DNA from 2 places in the Variovorax sp. GW822-FHT04E09 genome. Region 1 is predicted to be linked to the other one. Evidence: riboswitches for the same ligand, from Rfam matches in the RefSeq annotation. Region 1 holds a riboswitch; the other holds the start of a gene.
The links. Region 1 has a riboswitch for cobalamin ahead of AC1RL8_RS00940 (TonB-dependent receptor domain-containing protein). Riboswitches for the same ligand answer to the same signal wherever they lie in the genome.

Region 1 (10,597 bases):
CGAAAGCGCCGTCATCGGCGTGCCGCACCCCGACTTCGGCGAAGTGGGCGTGGCCATCGTGATCCCCAAGGGCGGCGCCACGATCGACGCCGACGCCATCGTGGCCGAGCTCAAGGCCAAGCTGGCGAACTTCAAGATCCCCAAGCGCTGCTTCGTCGTGCCGGAGCTGCCGCGCAACACGATGGGCAAGGTGCAGAAGGCGCTGCTGCGGGCGGAGCACAAGGGGCTGTTCGCCGCCTGAGCCCCGCCGCGCGCCCAGGCTTCAGGCGGCGGGCGCGAGCCCGTTCATCAGCCCGCTGCGCGCGTGGCAGTTGATGTACTCGTAGCTTTGCTCGTCGGCCTTCAGCACCGACACCTCGTGGTACAGGCGCAGGCGCAGCTCGAAGTTCAGCGCCTGCACATAGCGCATGAAGCTGCCGAAGATCGCGACGTGCGTCGGGTGCGACTCGGCCCAGCGCTCCATGTCGGCCAGCGAGCGCCAGTAGCTCAGACCGAAGGATTTCTGCAGCGGTGCACCGTGTGCGTCGAGGTGGTGCATGAAGCGGTTGCTGTAGCAGCCGATGGGCAGGCCCTGGTCGCGCAGGAAGTCCATGCCTTCGCGCAGCACCGGGGCCATGTCTTCCAGGTAGCGCTGGCGTTCCTGGCCGGTGGTCTCGGTCCATTCCTGGCCCGAACGGATCATCGCGAGGTGCGTGTGGCCCGCGATGCGCACGCGCTGGCCTGACGCAGGCGTGCCGGCGATCACCGCGCGCGTGCCCGAAGGCGCGAGCGCGTCGGCCTGCGCGAGCGGGAGTCGATCGCGCATCGACCCCCAGTAGCCGTGCTCCTGCAGTTCGCCGCTCACACCGCCCATCACCACGCCGATGCCCTCGAGGCGGTCGGGCGTGCTGAACAGGGTCTCGAAGTGCGCAGCACGCGGGGTGGCGATTTCGCGGAAGTAGCCGAGGCCTTCATGCAAGCGCTCGTCGGCGTTCCACCAGGCCTCGATGGCGGGCGTGGCACACCAGCGCGCGAACGCCGCTGCATCGCGCCAGTAGGCGATCGCGATCAGGTTGTCGTACCCGTCGGCGTCGACGCAATGGGCCAGGTCGTGGTGGCCGGGCCCGTCGGGCAGGGCGAAGTCGCGGGCGATCTTCAGGAGCGCGGCGCAGGCCCGACCCTGCATCGCCGGACCGCGCGACTGCACGCCGAAGTAGCCCATCACGACCTGGGTCGTCGCCGCGGGCGCGCGCGCCGACCAGCCGGGGTAGGGCGGGGTGTGGTCGTCTGCCACGCGGCGCTCGCGGGTGCGCGGGCAGCGCAGGTGCTCGGGAATGGCCGATTCCATGGTGCGGCTCCGTGGTCGGCTCAGGCCACGACCGGCTCGGGCACGCTGCCCTCGGGCTCCGGCGTGAGCTGCACCACCACGGGCGTGCGCCGCGTCTTGTTCAGCAGCAGCTGCGTGACGTCGGGCCGCGAATAGTGACCGCTCGGGTCGGCCGCCGCCTTGGCGAGCGCGATCATGCCCAGGTCGATGTCGGCGATCACCAGGCCTTCGGCGTCCTCGGCCAGCGGCGTGCCCAGCGGCGAACCGTCCGGGCCGTAGATGCGCGCATGCCCGCCGCCGACGCCCAGCATCTGCCGCTTGCCGTCGTCGGTGCACATCAGCTCGCTCATGGCCTTCGACACCGTGGCGCAGGGCGCGATGACGAAGCAGCCGCCCTCGACTGCATACACCTGGCTCGCGGCGTTGTTGACCTCATGGCCCAGCGCGTAGGCCGCGCCGCGGTAGAGCGAAAAGCTCGGCCATGCGCCGCAGTGGATCTGCTCGTTCTGCGCGTACATCGCGTACTTGCTCAGCGGCTGCAGGTGTTCCCAGCAGCACAGCGAGCCGATGTTGCCCAGCGGCGTCTGGACCACGTGCAGGTCGGCGCCGTCGCCTTCGCCGAACACGGTGCGTTCCACGTGCGTGGGCTTGAGCTTGCGACGCGTCTGCACGGTGCGGCCCTGGTCGTCGATCAGTGCCTGCGCGATGTACAGGCTGCCCGCCGCTTTCTCGCTGTAGCCGAGCGAGAGCCAGATCTTGTGCTGGCGCGCCGCCGCCTGCAGGCGTTCGAACTCGGGCGAGCCGATGACCAGCGAGTTGTCGTGATAGCGCTGCACGAACTGCATGCCCCACGCCGGCGAATCGAGCCAGACCCACCACGGGTAGCCCGGCACCCAGGTCTCGGGAAAGGCGATGAGCTGCACGCCCTGTTTCGCGGCCTGCGCCATGAGGTCGACGGTCTTGTCGATGGTGGCGTCGAGGTCGAGGAAAACAGGCGCGGCCTGCACGGCGGCGACGCGGAGCTGGGGGTGGACGGTGGTCGGCATGGGGTGTTCTCCAGGGGGCAATGAACGTAACGAAATCCCCACTGTGCGCACCGGGTTTGCGCGGTGGCATGCGGGTTGCATGAAGCGTAAATTCGCGCCGCCGGAACGCCTTGACCCGGATTGGCGGCGTTCTTGTTCCAGCGTTGCATGTGCCTTGCGAAGGCCTTCCGAGGACCCCGATGACCCCCTTGCTCAGCACCGATGCCGTCCCGCGCGACCAGCGGCTCGCGTACTGGACCGACATGATCTGCAACGTCTACGTGCAGCTCGAATGCGACGCGGTGCGCACCGGCGACGGCGGCGACTTCGAGGGCAGCATCCGCCAGCACGCACTGCCCGGCCTCGGCATGTCGGTCGTGACCTCGCGGGCGCAGAAGGTGATGCGCACGCCGGGCCACATCGCGGCGTCGAGCGACGACTGTTTTCTCGTGAGCATCCAGGCGCGCGGGCAGGGCGTGGTGCGCCAGGACGGGCGCGACGCCGTGCTCGGCGCCGGCGACTTCGCGCTGTACGACAGCACGCGGCCTTACCAGCTGCTGTTCGACCAGCCCTTCGAGCAGATCGTGCTCAAGCTGCCCGGCGAGCGGCTGCGCAGCGAACTGCGCGACACCGAAGCGCTCACGGCCACCACGGTGTCAGGGCGCGAGGGCGCGGGGCACCTGCTGCTGGGCATGATCCGCACGCTGCGCGAGGACTTCGACGCGCTGCAGCCGGCCTCGGCGCTGGCGGTGGCCCATGGCGTGCAGAACATCCTGGTGGCCGGCCTGCAGACGCTGCCCGCGGCGCACGCACCGGCGCTCAGCAAGCTCACGGCGTACCACCTCGCGCGCGTGAAGCAGCGCATCGACGAGCAGCTGGCCGATCCGACGCTGTCGGTGGGCACGCTGGCGGCGCAGCTGGGCATGTCGGTGAGCCACATCCACCGCGTGTTCAAGAGCGAGCCGCTGACGCCCTCGCAGTACATCTGGGAGCGCCGGCTCGACGCATGCAGCCGCGACCTGCTGGAGCCGCGCCTGGCAGGGCGGCCCGTGGGAGAGATCGCGTACGGGAGGGGGTTCAACGACGCGGCGCATTTCAGCCGCGCGTTTCGCGAGCGCTTCGGGTGTTCGCCGCGCGAATGGCGGCGGCAGCGCTCGCCGCAGTGACCGCGGCCACGGCGCATCGGCCGTCGCCGGGGCGGTCGGGTCTTCTTACTGGACCAGCAGCACCGAGATGTCGGTCTCGGCCACGACCTTGGTCGCGACCGAACCCATCAGTGCGCGGCCCAGGATGCCGTGGCCGTGCGTGCCCAGCACGATCAGCTCGGCCTTCGATTCGGTGGCCGACTTGAGGATTTCCTCGGCCGCGTGGCCGTGGCGCGCATCGGCAGTGAAGTTGGCCACGCCTTTCTCGGCGAACCAGGCCTTCACCGGGTCGAGCACCTTGGCGTTTTCCTCGGCGTAGTACTCGGTGACGATTTCCTTGCTCAGGTGGCGTGCCACGTGGCCGGAGATGCCGGTGCAGACATTGACCACCACCAGCTCATGGCCGTCCACGAACATGGCGCGGTTGGCGAGCAGATAGTTGAGGGCCTTTTGCGTGTAGGCGCTGCCGTCGACTGCAATGAGGATTTTCATGGCTTTCCTTCTACGACTGTGAACAAGTGCCGCATAGGATGGCACAGGAAAGCCAGCGAGTGTTTGATATGCCTCAGCCCCGCAGGCCCTTCCAGAGCATGTAGGCGGCCAGCAGGTACAGGATGCTCGCGAACACGCGCTTGAGCTTCTTCACCGGCAGGCTGTGCGCGGCCTTGGCGCCCAACGGCGCGGTGAACACGCTGCAGGCCGCGATCACCACGAGCGCGGGCAGCCAGATGTAGCCGAAGGCGCCGGCCGGCAGGCCCTGCACCGACTGGCCGCTGAGCACATAGCCCAGCACGTTGGCCACCGCAATCGGAAAGCCCAGCGCCGCGCTGGTCGCCACCGCGTTGTGGATCGCCACGTTGCACCAGGTCATGAACGGCACGCTGATGAAGCCGCCGCCCGCGCCCACCAGGCCCGAGATGAAGCCGATGATGCCGCCCGCTGCGAGCTGGCCCCCGGTGCCCGGCATCTGGCGCGTGGGCTTGGGTTTCTTGTCGAGGAACATCTGCGTGGCCGAGAAGCCCACGAACAGTGCGAAGAAGATGGCCAGCGCCGTGCCCTTGAGCAGCGCGAACACGCCCAGGCTGCCCGCGAGGCTGCCGATGACGATGCCGGGGGCCAGGCGCTGCACGATGTCCCAGCGCACCGCGCCGCGCTTGTGGTGCGCGCGCACGCTGGACACCGACGTGAAGATGATCGTCGCCATCGAGGTCGCGATCGCCATCTTCACCGCCAGGTCGGCCGGCACGCCGCGCTGGCCCATGATGATCGTGATGAACGGCACCATCAGCATGCCGCCGCCGATGCCCAGGAGGCCGGCGAGGAAACCGGTGCCCAGGCCGAGCGCGGCGAGTTCGGCGATCAGGAGCGGGTCGAGCAGGGCAGCGAGGTTCACGGGAGGATGGGGAAAGAACGAGCGGCTGAAAAAGCAACGGCCCCGTGCGGTGAAGCAGGGGGCCGTGGCGGGAAAAGGTGTCTGCAGATGGTGTGCCGGACCCGCATCCTGAACCAGGGTTCAGGTGGGCGAGGGCAGCCGGACTTCGGGTTCATCTGACGCGAGATGATCACGCCCGTCAAGCGATGTACCAAGCCCGGCTCCGGAGAGCATTGGAACAAGGAAATATTAAGCCCGACACGTCTGCAGACAAAACGGATTTTACGCCCCGGATGTGCCGGGCCGCGTGCCCTCAGAGCAAATGTCCATCGCCCGCCAGGGCCTGATCGAGTCTCTGAATGAGCTGGGCCGCCTTCGGGTCGGTGTCGGTGGCGGTTTCTTCCGTGCTGCTGGCCGCGACGGGGGCCGGTGCGGCGGCAGCAGCGGCCTGCTGGGCCGCGAGATCGAAAGCCAGGTTCAGCGAGGCGAGCACGGCGATGCGGTCGCGGGCCTTCACCTTGCCCGCGTCGCGGATCTTGCACATGGCCGCGTCCACGCGGTCGACGGCCTCGCGCAGTTGCGCTTCGCCGCCGTCGGGACAGCCGAGCAAATAGCTCTGGCCCATGATCTGTACTTCAATCTGCTTCATGCGTGATGGGAATCTTCGGAAGGGGGTTCGGCCGGCAGCCGTTCGAGCAGGGCATCGAGGCGGGTGCGGGCCGCGGCGAGCCGCGACTTCAGGCCGTCGCGTTCACGCGTGAGCGCATCGACCTGTTCCTGCAGCAGCGCGTTGGTGCGCTGCACCTCTTCGTGACGCACGAGCAGGCGTTCCACACGCTCGGCGATCTGGTCGATGGGGCTGGAGGCGGGCATGGTTGGCGATTGTAGTTTCCCGGGAATTCGGAACATCCGGCGCACCGCGCGGGGCGCGCACCGGACGTGGCCGAGATTCTGGGGCCTGCGCCGCCTGCGATCAAACCCGGTGTGGCGTGCCCGCCCCGTGGGCCTAAAATCTCGCCCGTTGGTGCTCGCGGCGTGGTTCGCACGGCGCAGTTCAACGGGAAGCAGGAGTGGACGCCCCCCGGGGCCGAAGCCGCCTGCGCTGCCCCCGCAACGGTCAAGCAGACGACGCCGCAACGCGTCACCCCTTTCCATCCAGCCACTGGGCGCCCTGAAACAGGTGCCTGGGAAGGCGGCAAAGGGTCGATCTGCCAGCCCGGATACCGGCCAACAAGGCGGCTGCCGCATCGGCAGCCATGACGCCCATGGCGCCGGCGGGGAAGCCGGCCAGGGCATAGAAGTTCGTTCGGTTCACCCCATGATTTCCTGTGTTTCCCTCTCCAGCGGCCGCGCCAGCGTGCGCCGCAACCGTCCCGCGTGCCTGCCGCTGACGCTCGCCCTGGCTTCGGCCTTCGGCGGTCTGGCGCTGGTGCCGCTGGCCGCGCAGGCGCAAGCCGCCGCAGCAGCATCTGCCACGCTCGACGAGACCGTCGTCACCGCCAACCGCACGCCGCAGGCGCTGTCGGACCTGGTGGGCGATGTCTCCATCGTCGACCGCAAGACCATCGAGCGCAGCGGCGCGACCGGCGTGGCCGACGTGCTGGCGCGCCTGCCCGGCATGGAGATCTCGCGCAGCGGCGGCGTGGGCAACGCCACCAGCGTGTTCATCCGCGGCGCCGAATCGCGCTTCACCGCGGTCTACCTCGATGGCGTGCGCATCGATTCGCAATCGACCGGCGGCGCCGGCTGGGAAGGCATTCCGCTCGCGCAGATCGACCGCATCGAAGTGCTGCGCGGCCCGGCCGCCGCGGTGTACGGCTCGGACGCCGTGGGCGGCGTGATCCAGCTCTTCACCAAGCGCGGCGAGGAGGGCGTGTCGCCCTACGCCGGCATCGGCTTCGGCAGCCACGGCCTGCGCCGGATCGAAGGCGGCGTGAGCGGCAAGTCGGGCCTGCTCGACTACTCGTTCGGCGTGGCGCATGAAGAAAGCAAGGGCTTCAACATCCAGCCGATCGCCAAGCGCACGCCCTCGAAGGACGGCTTCACCAACCCCGACCGCGACGGCTACCGCAGCACCTCGGGCAACCTGAAGCTGGGTTTCCAGATCGCGCCCGACCAGCGCATCGACGCCACTTTGCTCACCAGCAACACCGCGGCCGCCTACGACCCGTCGGTGAGCTTTCGCACCAAGCCGCCGATCACCTTCCGCAACGACGTGTCGACCAACGAGCTGCGCACCGCCGGCCTGACCTGGTCGGCCAAGTGGAACGACATCTACAGCACCCGCCTGCAGGTGACCGATTCGCAAACGGTCTACAAGACCCAGCCCTCGTTCTATCGCACCGAAACCCGCCTGCGCGGCTACCTGTTCCAGAACGAATTCCGCTTCGGCGCGCACCTGGTGACCGCCACGCTCGAGCGCCGCGAAGACGCGCTCGAAAACGCGCCGACCACCTCGGCCAAGCTGTTCTCGCGCGACCGCTCGCAGAACGCCGCCGCACTGGGCTACGGCTACGTGAAGGGCCCGCATTCGCTGCAGCTGCACGTGCGCCATGACGACGACAGCGAGTTCGGTGGCAAGACCACCGGCAGCGCCGCCTACGGCTACGCCATCACGCCGAGCCTGCGCGCCACCGTGTCGGCCGGCACCGCGTTCCGCGCGCCCACGCTGTACCAGCGCTTCAGCGAATACGGCCTGGCGAGCCTGCAACCCGAATCGAGCCGCAACGTCGAGCTGGGCCTGCAGTACACGGCCGGCGCCACGCAGGCCGGCATCGTGCTGTACCGCAACCGGGTGCAGAACCTGATCGTGTTCGACGGCAGCGCCAAGGGCTGCCAGTCGTCGTTCGGCTGCTACGCCAGCACGGCGCGTGCGCGCTACCAGGGCGTGACGCTCACGGGCGGCCACCGCATCGGCGACGTCACGCTGCGCGCCTCGCTCGACTACCAGGACCCGCGCGACCTCGCCACCGACCACCTGCTGGCACGCCGCGCCCGGGCCCACGGCACGCTGGGCGCCGACTGGCGCATCGCCGGCTGGACGCTGGGCGCCGAGCTCCAAAGCTCGGGCAAGCGCTACGACGACGCGGCCAACACCGTCAAGCTGGGCGGCTACACGCTGCTGAACCTGTCGGCCAGCAAGCAGATCATGCGCGACCTGAACCTGGTGGCGCGCGTGGACAATGTGGGCGACAAGGACTACCAGTTCGCACGGCTCTACGCCACCGGGGGCCGCACCGCGTACGTCGGACTCAAGTGGACTCCGCAGTAAACACCCGTCGCTCCTCGCCCGGCGCAGCCGTCACCTGCGCCGCGGTGCTCGTGGCCGCGCCGGCCTCGGGGCAGGGCAAGACCACGGTCGCGGCCGCGCTGGCGCGGCTGCACGTGCGCCAGGGCCGCCGCGTGCGGGCCTTCAAGTGCGGTCCCGACTTCCTCGATCCGCACTGGCTCGCGCTGGCCACCGGCGCGCCGGTGCATTCGCTCGACCTGTGGATGACCGGCGAAGCCGACTGCCGCGCGCGCCTGCATGCCGCCGCGAGCGAGGCCGACCTGGTGATCGTCGAAGGCGTGATGGGCCTGTTCGACGGCACGCCCAGCGCGGCCGAGCTGGCCGAGCGCCTGGGCCTGCCGGTGCTGGCCGTGATCGACGCGCAAGCCATGACCGGCACTTTCGGCGCGCTGGCCTACGGCCTGCAGAACTTCCGCCCGGGCCTGCCCTGGGCCGGCGTGCTCGCCAACCGCGTGGCCGGCGAGCGCCATGCCGACATGCTGAAAGACGCCTTGCGCGAGCCCGGCGACTGGCTCGGCGCCTTGCCGCGCAGCGCCGATTTCGCGCTGCCCGAACGCCACCTGGGGCTGGTCGGCGCGGCCGAACTCGGCGACGCAATGGTGCGGCTCGATGCCGCGGCCGACGTGCTCGCCGCCACGCCGCTGGGGCAGCGCGCGCCCGGGCAGCTGCCGCAGGTACGCTTCGAGCCCGCGCCGACGGCGCCCGTCGCGCCGCTGCTGGCCGGGCGCACCATCGCCATCGCGCGCGACACGGCGTTCTCGTTCATCTACCCGGCCAACCTCGAGGTGCTCGAGGCCCTCGGTGCGCGGCTCGCGTTCTTCTCGCCGCTGGCCGACGAACCGCTGCCGCCCTGCGACGCCGCATGGCTGCCCGGCGGCTACCCCGAGCTGCATGCGGCCGTGCTGTCGGCCAGCGACCGGTTGCGACTCTCGCTCGCCAACCACGTCACGGCCGGCAAGCCGATCTGGGCCGAATGCGGCGGCATGATGGCGCTGTTCGACGAACTCGCCACGCGCGACGACGCCGAGCCGACCGACGTGCACCGCCTCTGGGGCGTGCTGCCGGGGCGGGCCGTCATGCAGAAGCGGCTGGCCGGCTTGGGCCCGCAGCAGCTCGACCTGGGCGTGCACGCCCTGCGCGGCCACACCTTCCACTACTCGCGCTGCGAGACGCCGCTCGCGCCCGTCGCGCGCACTGTCGGCACGCGCGGCGGCGAGGCGCTGTACGTGCACGGCCCCGTGCGCGCGAGCTACTTCCATGCGTGGTTCGCGTCCAGCCCGGAAGCGACCGCGCGGCTCTTCAGCGCCATGCCCCTCGAACTCGACAGCCACGCCGCACAGGCGCCCCCCGATGCCCCTCACTGAGCACGAATTCATCCTCGGCGGCCAGAAAAGCGGCAAGTCGCGCCGCGCCGAACAGCGCGCGGCCGACTGGCTGGCCCAGGCGCCCGCATCGCGCCGCGCGGTGCTGATCGCCACCGCGCAGGCCCACGACGACGAGATGCGCGAGCGCATCGCGCGCCACCAGGTCGACCGCGCCGAGCGCGTGCCCGGTCTGCAGACCCTCGAGGAGCCGATCGAGCTGGGGCGCGCCATCGTCACGCAGAGCGCGCCCGACACGCTCGTGGTGGTCGACTGCCTCACGCTGTGGCTCACCAACCTGCTGATGCCGCTGCGCACCGAAGGCGCCGCCGTGGTCACACGCACGCCCTCGGCGCACGCCACGCTGCTGCTCATCGCGCTGCGCGAGGCGCGCGGGCCGGTGGTGCTGGTCGGCAACGAAATCGGCCTGGGCGTGATCCCGCTCGGCCGCGAGACCCGTGCCTTCGTCGATGTGCTCGGCCGGCTGAACCAGGACGTGGCGGCCGCCTGCCACCGCGCGACGCTGATGGTCGCCGGCCTGCCGCTGACGCTGAAGGCGCCCGGCGCATGAGCTTCGATCGCATGAAGACCTGGTTGCGAGCGTCGTTGCTCGGGCTCGCCCTGGTGGTGGGCGCGCAGGCGGCGCAGGCCGTCGATGTGGTCGATGAGCGCGGCGTTACCGTGCACTTGGCGCAAGCGCCGCAGCGCATCGTCTCGCTGCTGCCGTCGCTGACCGAAGGCGTCTGCGCGCTCGGCGCCTGCGACCGTCTGATCGGCGTCGACCGTTATTCCAATTCGCCCGCGCAGGTGCGCGCGCTGCCGCAGCTTGGCGGCGGGATCGATCCGAATGTCGAAGCCATCGTCGCGCTCAAGCCCGACGTGGTGCTGCTCGCCAAATCGTCGCGCGTCACGCAGCGGCTCGAGGCACTGGGCCTGAAGGTGATCGTGCTCGAACCCAAGAGCCATGCCGACGTGCGCCGCGTGCTGGGCGCACTCGACCAGGTGCTCGGCACGCACGAGGCGCCCGCCGTGTGGCGCGCCATCGACGCGGCGGTGTCGGCCGCGGCCCAGTCGCTGCCCGCCAGCGCCAAGGGCCTGC
Region 2 (10,597 bases), 950 kb from region 1:
CGGCCTTGGCGTAGGCGCCCTGGGCGCGATGGGCCGCGGCCAGGTTCTGCCGGCTGTACAGCACGGCGTGTGCGTCGGGGCGCCGCTGCTTCTCGTGGATCGCCAGGGCGCGTTCGTACAGCGCAATGGCCTGGTCGAAGGCCTCGCGGCGGTAGTGCAGGCCGGCCAGCGCGCTCAGCGTGAACGCCACCATCGGGCTGTCCGGTCCGGCGGTCTTTTCCTGGATGGCGAGCGCGGCCGTGTACGACTGCGCGGCCCGGGTCAGCTGCCCCTGCCGCTGGTGGACATGGGCCAGCAGCACGAGGCTGAGGGCCGCGTCGGCGGACTCGGCCCCGCCCGTGCGTTGCGCCGTCTGCAGCACCTGCTGCGCCAGCTCGAGCGTGCCGACGTCGTAGCAGTTGGCGTTGATGCGTTGCACGAGTTCCTGGCGCAGCGCGCGCCATTCGGGGTTGCCGTCCTGCGCGTACAGCGCGCCGAACTGCGAGGCCGCCAGGACGACGCCGGCGGCAAGCCATGCCTTCGCGAATTTCATGGGGCCGAATCTAGTGCCCCGGCCTGAAAACCGAATACCTCGTTCATGGGAGTCCGCGCCCGCGGGGCAGGGCCCCCGGGGCGCGGACGGCGCAGGCGCCCCGCCTCAGGCGAGATCGAAGCGGTCCAGGTTCATCACCTTGGTCCAGGCGGCCACGAAGTCGTCGATGAACTTCTGCTGGCTGTCGGAAGCGCCGTAGACCTCGGCGATGGCGCGCAGCTGCGCGTTGGAGCCGAACACCAGGTCGACGCGCGTGCCGGTCCACTTGAGGGTGCCGGTCTTGCGGTCGCGGCCTTCGTACTCTTCCTTGGCGTCCGACACCGCCTTCCACTCCGTGCCCATGTCGAGCAGGTTGACGAAGTAGTCGTTGCTCAGCGTGCCGGGCGTCTTCGTGAAGACGCCGTGGCGCGTCTGGCCGACGTTGGTGTCGAGCACGCGCAGGCCACCGACCAGCACCGTCATCTCGGGCGCCGTGAGCGTGAGCAGCTGCGCCTTGTCGATCAGCAGCGCTTCGCTGGGCACGCTGTAGCGGCCCTTCAGGTAGTTGCGGAAGCCGTCGGCCGCGGGCTCCAGCGGCTCGAACGAGGGCACGTCGGTCTGTTCCTGCGAGGCGTCGGCACGGCCCGGCGAGAAGGGCACCTTCACTTCACGCCCGCCATTGCGCGCGGCCTGTTCCACGCCCGCACCGCCGGCCAGCACGATCAGGTCGGCCAGCGAGATCTTCTTGCCGCCGGTCTGTGCCGCGTTGAACTCGCTCTGGATGCCTTCGAGCACCTTCAGCACCTGGGCCAGCTGCGCGGGCTGGTTGACGGCCCAGTCCTTCTGCGGTGCGAGCCGCACGCGGGCGCCGTTGGCACCGCCGCGCATGTCGGAGCCGCGGAAGGTGGAGGCCGAGGCCCACGCCGTCGACACCAGCTGCGCAGGCGTGAGGCCCGAGTCCAGCACCTTCTTCGTCAGCGCCGCGACGTCGTTGGCGTCGACCAGCGGGTGGTCGACGGCCGGGATCGGGTCTTGCCAGATGAGCTCCTCGGCCGGCACCTCGGGCCCGAGGTAGCGGGCGCGCGGGCCCATGTCGCGGTGCGTGAGCTTGAACCAGGCGCGCGCGAAGGCGTCGGCGAGCTGGTCGGGGTTGGCCAGGAAGCGGCGCGAGATCTTTTCGTAGGCCGGGTCCAGGCGCAGCGACAGGTCGGTCGTGAGCATGGTCGGCGCGTGGCGCTTGGAACCGTCATGCGCGTCGGGGATGGTGCCGGCACCGGCGCCGCCCTTGGCGACCCACTGGTGCGCGCCGGCGGGGCTCTTGGTCAGCTCCCATTCGAAGCCGAACAGGTTCTCGAAGAAGTTGTTGCTCCACTTCGTGGGCGTGGTGGTCCACGTCACTTCGAGGCCGCTGGTGATGGTGTCGCCGCCCTTGCCGGTGCCGAAGCTGTTCTTCCAGCCGAAGCCCTGGTCTTCGAGGCCGGCGGCTTCGGGTTCCTTGCCGACGTTCGAGGCCGGCCCCGCGCCGTGCGTCTTGCCGAAGGTGTGGCCGCCGGCGATGAGCGCCACGGTTTCCTCGTCGTTCATGGCCATGCGGGCGAAGGTGTCGCGGATGTCGTGGGCCGCGGCGATCGGGTCGGGGTTGCCGTCCGGGCCCTCGGGGTTCACGTAGATCAGGCCCATCTGCACGGCGCCCAGCGGGTTCTCGAGGTTGCGGCTGTGCGGCACCTTGCTGTCGTCGTCCTTCACGAGCACGCCGCGGTCTTTCTCGACGCCGGGCGAGCCCTGTGCGTAGCGCACGTCACCGCCCAGCCAGGTCTTCTCGCGGCCCCAGTACACGTCCTGGTCGGGCTCCCACACGTCGGGGCGGCCACCGCCGAAGCCAAAGGTCTTGAAGCCCATGGTTTCGAGCGCGACGTTGCCGGTGAGGATCAGCAGGTCGGCCCAGGAAATCTTCTGGCCGTACTTCTGCTTGATCGGCCACAGCAGGCGGCGCGCCTTGTCCAGGCTCACGTTGTCGGGCCAGCTGTTGAGCGGCGCAAAGCGCTGCTGCCCGCGGCCGGCGCCGCCGCGGCCGTCGCCGATGCGGTAGGTGCCGGCGCTGTGCCAGGCCATGCGGATGAAGAGCGGGCCGTAGTGGCCGAAGTCGGCGGGCCACCAGTCTTGCGAGTCGGTCATCAGTGCGGCGAGGTCTTTCTTCACCGCGGCGAGGTCCAGGCTCTGGAAGGCCTTGGCGTAGTCGAAACCGGCGCCCAGGGGATCGGATTTGGAGGAGTGCTGGTGCAGCAGGTCCAGGCGCAGCTGCTCGGGCCACCAGTCGCGGTTCGTGGTGCCGGCGCCGGTGGCCTGGCTGAACGGGCACTTCGCTTCGGTTTTCTCGTTGCTCATGGGGAGGCTCCTGTTGTTGGGGGGACGGGGGGACCGCTCAAATTCTGGATGAGAAAGGTGTCGATGCGAATAGAAGTGCTTTATGCCTACGATAGTTCGCGTCGCTTCCGTAGGGGTGTAGACGCAGGCCCGTAGAAGCCTGCGGGCTTCAAAGGTTGGGGGCCGTTCCTGCAAAATGGACCGATGCCCCACAGCGTCTCCCTCATCAATACGATTGCCGCCGGCCTGGGGTTGGCGCTGGTGTTCGGCTTTCTCGCGGCGCGGCTGCGATTGCCGGCGCTGGTGGGGTACCTCCTGGCGGGCGTGATCATCGGCCCGTTCACGCCCGGCTTCGTGGCCGATGCCGGCATTGCCGCGCAGCTGGCCGAGATCGGCGTGATGCTGCTGATGTTCGGCGTGGGCCTGCATTTTTCGCTGGCCGACCTGCTCGCGGTGCGCAAGATCGCGTTGCCCGGCGCCATCGCGCAGATCGCGGTCGCCACGCTGCTCGGCGGCGGCCTCGCCATGTGGTGGGGCTGGAGCTGGGGCACGGCGCTGGTGTTCGGGCTGGCGCTGTCGGTGGCGAGCACGGTGGTGCTGCTGCGCGCGCTCGAGAGCCTGGGCATCCTCGATTCGTTCACCGGCCGCATCGCGGTGGGCTGGCTGGTGGTCGAAGACCTCGCGATGGTGCTGGTGCTCGTGCTGCTGCCGCCGCTGGCGGGTGCGCTGGGCAGCACCAAGGTCGACACCAGCGGCGACCCCGTCTGGCAGACGCTGGGCCTCACCTTGCTGCAGGTCGGCGGCTTCGTGGTGCTGATGCTGGTGGTGGGGCGGCGCGTGTTCCCGTGGATCCTCTGGCAGGTCACGCGCACCGGCTCGCGCGAGCTGTTCACGCTGTGCGTGGTGGCGGCGGCCGTGAGCATCGCCTTTGCGTCGGCGGCGCTGTTCGGCGTGTCGTTCGCGCTGGGCGCTTTCTTCGCTGGCATGGTGATGCGCGAGTCGCAGTTCAGCCACCGCGCGGCGCAGGAGTCGCTGCCGCTGCGCGATGCGTTTGCCGTGCTGTTCTTCGTGTCGGTCGGCATGCTGTTCGACCCCTCGGTGCTGCTGGAGCGCCCGCTGCAGGTGCTGGCCGTGGTGCTGGTGATCGTGCTGGGCAAGTCGCTCGCGGCCTGCGCGCTGGTGCTGGTGTTCCGCTACCCGCTGGCCACCGCGCTCACGGTGAGCGCGAGCCTGGCGCAGATCGGCGAGTTCTCGTTCATCCTGGCCGGGCTGGGCGTGTCGCTCGGCCTGCTGCCGGTGGAAGGGCAGAGCCTGGTGCTCGCGGGCGCGCTGATCTCCATCGCCACCAACCCGCTGTGGTTCAGTCTCATCGCGCCGCTGCAGAAATGGCTGCACGCGCATTCGAAGTTCGCACGCGAACTCGACGCGCGCAGCGACCCGCTGGCCGAGCTGCCCATGACCACCGAGGCCAAGTACCTGTCGCGCCAGGTGGTGCTGGTCGGCTACGGCCGGGTGGGCCGGCGCATCGCCGCCGAGCTCGAGACGAACGACATCCCCTACGTGGTGGCCGAGCAGAACCGCGAGCTGGTCGAGAAGCTGCGCGAGGCCGGCATCCCCGCCGTGTGGGGCGACGCGGCCGACCCGGCGGTGCTGATCCAGGCGCACGTGGCGCGCGCCCGCGTGCTCGTCGTGGCCACGCCCGACGCCATGAACGTGCGCCAGATGATCGAAACCGCGCGCACGCTGAACCCCACCATCCAGACCGTGGTGCGCAGCCATAACGAGCAGGAAGCCCGCCTGCTGGCCGCCGAAACCGACGCGAAGGTGTTCCTGGGCGAACAGGAACTCGCCCAGGCCATGGCCCGCGATGTGGTGCAGCGCGCCGCCGCGATGGCGGTGCCGGCTTGACGATTCAAAGGTCCTCGATCACCAGCGTGCGATAACGCTCGGCGATCGAGTAGGGCACGGTACGCACCAGTTCCATCACGCGCTCGGCGATGGCGCCGTCCTTGGTGCGGATCAGCAGGCCCGTGTGGCCTTCGTGGGCCAGCTGGATGAAGGCGCGCACCGTGTCGCCGTCGGTGCCGGCGGAGGGCAGGGGGCTGTGCGAGGCATGCACGGTCGGCGCGATTTCCGCCAGGACGGTTTCGGCCGGTATCAGGTAGACCTCGTCGCCGCTCACGATGCCTTTCGCGATCAGCCCGTGGCCGATGCGGCTGGCATCTTCGACGCTCGGAAACATCACCAGGGAGTAACCGGTCGGGTAGAACGCGCCACCGAAGGCGGCGCGCATGTTGGGTTCAAGCGTGAAATGTTTCATGCTGACTCCTTGTTCTGATGCAACTCCCCACCCCTAACATTAGGCCGCGCGGCGTCCATGCACTGTAGGAGAAGCCCTAGTACTGACAACCGCGCCGGCCCCTTGCCCGTTCAAAGGCGGGTTCATTCCCTGTTTCATTTCTCTGACCGTCATGCCTTCGCCGAGAGACATCGCACTCACCGTCCACGAACTGGAAGAAGGGGAGTTCTACTGGGTGCTGATGGAGGCCGTGGACGGCTCGCCCGGCGACTCCACCCATGTGTACGTGCCGCTCGAAGCCGCCCACGAGCCCTACGCCACGTATTCGAATGCGCTGGTGGCCGGCGTGGCGGTGCTGCGGCGGCTCTTCGGGCCCGACGGCAAGCCCGTCTGACGGGGCCCGCAAGGGCGCTGCCGCAGGGCGCTCCCTATAATCCCGGCGGTTGGAAACATTGGTTCACACCGGTGTCGTCCAACACCCCACGGTTCGAAGGTGCCCTGCACGACCAGTCACAGGATTGGCGGCGGGGTTAAACGGGAAGCAGGTGCGAGGCGTCGTTTTTTCGAACGACCCTTCCATTCCTGCGCTGCCCCCGCAACGGTCAGCGGACATCGACACCCTCAGGCCCCGGCGATTCTTCGCCCGGGCAGCCACTGCGCTTCGGCGTGGGAAGGCGAGGGCTTCGGCGCCGAGGTGCATGCATTGCATCCCGACGCACTCCGCGAGCCCGGATACCGGCCTTCGCAACCGCCTTCGGATGCTGCGGGAGTGCGTGTCCGGGCCTGCCGCTTTTCCCTCGCGCGAAACGGCACCGCCCCTCGTCTCTTCTCCCTCGGCGTCCGCGATCGGTCAGGAGCCTGCGGGGACGCGGGCTGGAGGAGAAGTCGGATGAATCGCATTGCATCGCCGCCGCGCGATCGCTCGGGCCCGCCCCTGCAACGGGCGCGCCTTTCGGGTCTTTCAGGTCTTTCACTGGGGCTCGGCCTCGCTTGCGGGCCAGTTCTCGCCCAGTCGGGCGACACGGCCGGTCGCCCCAGCCTCACCCCCGTGCAGGTCGAGGCCAGCCGCCACACGCCGCTGGCCCTGGACGAGCCCACGCAGACCGGCAGCCGCCTGGGCCTCACACCGCTCGAAACGCCGGCCAGCATCGAGGTGCTCACTGGCGACGCGATCCGCGCGCGCGGCGACGTCTCGGTGGTCGAGGCCGCGAGCCGCGCCACCGGCATCACGGGATCGCCCGCGCCGGGCAATGGCGGCTCGTCGCTGTCGGCACGCGGCTTCAACGGCCACGGCTCGGTGATGCAGCTGTACGACGGCACGCGCCTGTACGTGGGTGCGGGCACCGTCACCTTCCCGTTCGACACCTGGTCGACCGACCGCATCGAGGTGCTGCGCGGCGCCGCGTCGGTGATGTTCGGTGAAGGCGCCATCGGCGGCGCGATCAACGTGGTGCCCAAGAAGCCCACGCGCGGCCCGATTCGCAACGAGGCGCTCGTGACCGTGGGCTCCGACGCCACGCGCCAGGTCGCCTTCGGCAGCGGCGGGGCGATCAACGACATGCTCTCGTACCGCTTCGACATCAGCCACCGAAAAACCGACGGCTTCATGTTGCGCGGCGAGGCCGAGAGCCTGGCGGTGGGCGGCGCGGTGCGGCTCGATGTGTCGCCGCGGCTGCAGTTCACGCTCTCGCACGACGAGGGCCGCCAGACGCCGCAGCGCTATTTCGGCGTGCCGCTCGTCAACGGCCGCGTGAGCAGCCTGAACCGCGAACAGAACTACAACCTCGACGACGCCGAGGTCAAGTACCGCGACCGCTGGACCCGCCTCGATGCGCAGTGGACCCCCAACGACGCCCTCACCGTGCGCAACCAGCTCTATCGCCTGGACAGCAAGCGCCATTGGCGCGACAGCGAAACCTACACCTACAGCGCCACCACGAACCGCGTGACGCGCGGCGACTACCTGGAGATCGGCCACGACCAGGAGCAGATCGGCAACCGCACCGACGCCACCTTCAAGCACGCGCTGTTCGGCCTGAAGAACCAGGTGCTGGTGGGCTTCGACGCCAATCGCATCGACTTCCTGAATTCGAGCGACACGCCCTACGGCGGGCGCTCGGTGGTCGATGCCTTCGTCTTCAACCCCGGCTACTACGTCTCGCCCACGCCCTACCTGCCGCGCTACAAGACCAAGACCAGCACTTACGCCTTCTTCGCCGAAGACAAGCTGGCCTTCGACGAACACTGGTCGGTGGTCGGCAGCCTGCGCTGGGACCGCGCGAAGATCGTGCGCACCGATCCGCAGAACCGCGCCCCGCGCCTGGACAAGACCTTCGAGTACGCCACCGGCCGCCTGGGCGTGGTCTACGCGCCCGACGCCGCGCAGTCGTTCTATGCGCAGGTCGCGCGCGCGGCCGATCCGCTCACCGGGCTCATCAGCACCTCGACCACGCAGGTGCCGTTCGAGCTCAGCGTCGGCAAGCAGGTCGAGGTGGGCTACAAGCGCCAGCTGGCCGAGGGCCGCGGCGCCTGGAGCGTGGCCGCCTACCGCATCGAGAAGACCAAGCTGCTGTCGCGCGACGCGAACGACCCGACCGTCGTGCAGCAGATCGGCAAGCAGTCGTCCGAAGGCATCGAGGCCACGCTCGACCTGGCGCTCACTTCCACGCTGCGCCTCGAAGCCAACGCCGCGCGGCTGCGCGCGCGCTACGACGACTTCAATGAAGCGGTCGGCAAGTCGCTGGTCTCGCGCGCGGGCAACACGCCCGCCGGCGTGCCCGAGGTGGCGGCCAACCTGTGGCTGCACTGGCGCTTCCTGCCGCAGTGGGAGGCCGAGCTGGGCGTGCGCCACGTCGGCGCGCGGCAGGTCGATGCGGCCAACACGCGCCGCATCGGCTCCTACACCGTGGCCGACGCGGGCGTGAGCTGGCAGGCGAACCCGTCGCTCAAGCTCGCGCTGCGCGCCTACAACCTGGCCGACCGCAAGTACCCGGTGTCGTTCTCGAACGGAGGCAACCAGTGGCTGCTGGGCCGGCCGCGCTCGTTCGAGCTGTCGGCGTTCGTGACTTTCTGAGCATGGCCGCATGAGCACCGCATGGCAACGCACATGGCCTCCGCTGCGGCGGGCGCTGTACTGGACGCACCGATGGCTGGGCATCGGCGGCTGCCTGCTGTTCGTCATGTGGTTCGTCTCGGGCGTGGTCATGATGTACGTGGGGTACCCGAACCTCACGGACGAAGAGCGGCTCGCGGGGCTCGCTCCGGTGCGCTTCGAACAGGCGGTGGTCGCGCCGGCTGGCGCGCTCGAGGCGCTGCCGCCCGCGGTGCGCACGCAGCCGCCCCGGCGCATGGCGCTGGAGATGCAGGCCGGCACCGACGCCCAGCCCGTGTGGCGCATCGTCGATGCGCGCGGCGGTCGGCATGCCGTTTCTGCGCGCGATGGCCGTGTGCTCGGCCCGGTCGATGCGGCGCAGGCCGAGGCCATCGCGCGCGACTTCTCCGCACAGCCCGGCGCACGCTGGGCCGAGACGCTGGAGCGCGACCAGTGGACCGTGCCGCAGGGCCTGAACCCGCTGCGCCCGCTGCACCGCATCGAAACCGGCGACGCGGCGGGCACCGAGCTGTACGTGTCCTCGCGCACCGGCGAGGTGGTGCGCGACACCACGCGCACCGAGCGCTTCTGGAACTGGCTGGGCGCCGTGCCGCACTGGATCTACTTCACGCCGCTGCGCGCCGACCCGCCGCTGTGGCACGACGTGGTCGTGTGGCTGTCGGCCGCCTGCATCGTCTCGGCCGTGACGGGCATCGTCATCGGCATCCTGCGCATCCGGCTGCGGCGGCGCTTTCGCAGCGGCGCGGTCACGCCGTACACCGGCTGGATGGCCTGGCACCACATCGCCGGGCTCATCGGCGGCTTCTTCGTGCTGACCTGGATCGTGAGCGGCTGGCTGTCGATGAACCCCAACGGCTGGTTCCAGCGCGCGCCGGCCGATGCGGCCGCGATGGCGCGCTACACGGGCACCGGCGCATCGCCGTTCCCCTGGCCGCCGGCTGTGGTGCCGGCAGGCGAGGGCGCTGCTGCACCGCGTGAGGCGCTTCTGATGTGGTTCGACGGGAAGCCGCTGCTGCAACTGCGTGATGCGCAGGCCCGCGTGCAGGTGATTGATGCAGCGACCGGCGCGCCGGCCGTCATCGCTCGCGACGACATCATGCGCGCCGCCGCCCGGCTGCGCCCCGGCGCCGCGATCACGCAGGCCGCCTTGCAAACGCACGAAGACTTCCACTGGTACGGCCACCACCGCACGCGCGTGCTGCCCGTGTGGCGGCTCGAGTTCGACGATGCCGCGCGCAGCTGGCTCTACATCGACCCGACGAGCGGCCAGGTGGCCGGCAGCAACGACCGCAACGCGCGGTTGCGCCGCTGGCTCTTCAATGCCGCGCACAGCCTCGACTTTCCCTGGCTCATCCAGTACCGGCCCGCCTGGGATCTGGTGATGTGGTTCCTGTCGGTCATCGGCGTCGTCGCTTCGGCGAGCGGCGTGGTGATCGGCTGGCGGCGGCTGCGGCGCAAGCCACAGCCGTCGCCTGTTCAGCGGGGGCTGCAAGGCTCCCGGGTTTCATGACGGGGACTTGCGCAAGCCAGTCCATCCCCCAACAATCAACTTTCGCACTTCGGTGCATTTCAGGAGGTGCGCGATGCACATCGAACCCGGACTCGTCGACGGATCCAAGATCTTCCTCAGCTATGCCACGGGGGCGGCTGCACTGGCTTACACAGGCAAGGTCGCCTTCGACACCTTGCGCAAGGACGGCCCCATCGGCCTGCTGCTGCGCTCGGTCTTCACCGTGATGCTGGTGTTCTGCTTCTTCGAGGTGTTCCCGCACCATCCCGTGGGCGTGTCCGAGGTGCACCTGATCCTGGGCACCACGCTGATGCTCCTCTTCGGGCTCGCGCCCGCGGCCATCGGCCTGGCCGGCGGCTTGCTCATCCAGAGCCTGTTCTTCGCACCGCCTGACCTGCCGCAGTACGGCATGAACGTCACGACCTTGCTGGTGCCGCTGTTCGCCACCGCCGCGCTGGCACGCCGCATCATTCCCGCGAACATGGCCTACGTGGACATCAGCTACCAGCAGGCTTTCAAGCTGTCGGTGGCCTACCAGGGCGGCATCGTGGTGTGGGTGGGCTTCTGGGCCCTCTACGGCCGTGGCACGGGCCTCGAGAACCTCAGCCAGATCGCCAGCTTCGGCGCGGCCTACATGACGGTCGTGCTGGTCGAGCCGCTGGTCGACCTGGGCGTGCTGGCCGCGGCCAAGGCCTGGCGCCGTCTGCAGGGCACGGCCCTGGTCGAGCGCCGCTTGTACAGCGCCGTCTGATTCGCGCCGGCAGCCCCTCGTTGAAGAGGGCGTGCCGTTCGCCGGCGCGT

Region 2: it holds a riboswitch for cobalamin, as region 1 does, so the genes downstream of both, AC1RL8_RS05410 (TonB-dependent receptor) here and AC1RL8_RS00940 (TonB-dependent receptor domain-containing protein) in region 1, are expected to answer to the same signal.

The regions. Positions count from the first base shown of each region.
Region 1 is NZ_JBXAMR010000001.1:188,452-199,048, forward strand. It holds gene AC1RL8_RS00900 (malonate--CoA ligase) at 1-241, shown strand, start outside; gene AC1RL8_RS00905 (phenylacetaldoxime dehydratase family protein) at 263-1,327, opposite strand; gene AC1RL8_RS00910 (carbon-nitrogen hydrolase family protein) at 1,348-2,352, opposite strand; gene AC1RL8_RS00915 (AraC-like ligand-binding domain-containing protein) at 2,532-3,497, shown strand; gene AC1RL8_RS00920 (universal stress protein) at 3,543-3,968, opposite strand; gene AC1RL8_RS00925 (sulfite exporter TauE/SafE family protein) at 4,042-4,869, opposite strand; gene AC1RL8_RS00930 (cell division protein ZapA) at 5,162-5,497, opposite strand; gene AC1RL8_RS00935 (hypothetical protein) at 5,494-5,721, opposite strand; cobalamin riboswitch at 5,855-6,094, shown strand; gene AC1RL8_RS00940 (TonB-dependent receptor domain-containing protein) at 6,167-8,119, shown strand; gene AC1RL8_RS00945 (cobyrinic acid a,c-diamide synthase CobB) at 8,104-9,501, shown strand; gene AC1RL8_RS00950 (bifunctional adenosylcobinamide kinase/adenosylcobinamide-phosphate guanylyltransferase) at 9,488-10,069, shown strand; gene AC1RL8_RS00955 (ABC transporter substrate-binding protein) at 10,081-10,597, shown strand, end outside.
Region 2 is NZ_JBXAMR010000001.1:1,139,060-1,149,656, reverse strand. It holds gene AC1RL8_RS05435 (tetratricopeptide repeat protein) at 1-532, opposite strand, end outside; gene katG (catalase/peroxidase HPI) at 638-2,896, opposite strand; gene AC1RL8_RS05425 (cation:proton antiporter domain-containing protein) at 3,080-4,783, shown strand; gene AC1RL8_RS05420 (hypothetical protein) at 4,788-5,195, opposite strand; gene AC1RL8_RS05415 (hypothetical protein) at 5,347-5,568, shown strand; cobalamin riboswitch at 5,650-5,932, shown strand; gene AC1RL8_RS05410 (TonB-dependent receptor) at 6,064-8,247, shown strand; gene AC1RL8_RS05405 (PepSY domain-containing protein) at 8,258-9,796, shown strand; gene AC1RL8_RS05400 (energy-coupling factor ABC transporter permease) at 9,870-10,547, shown strand.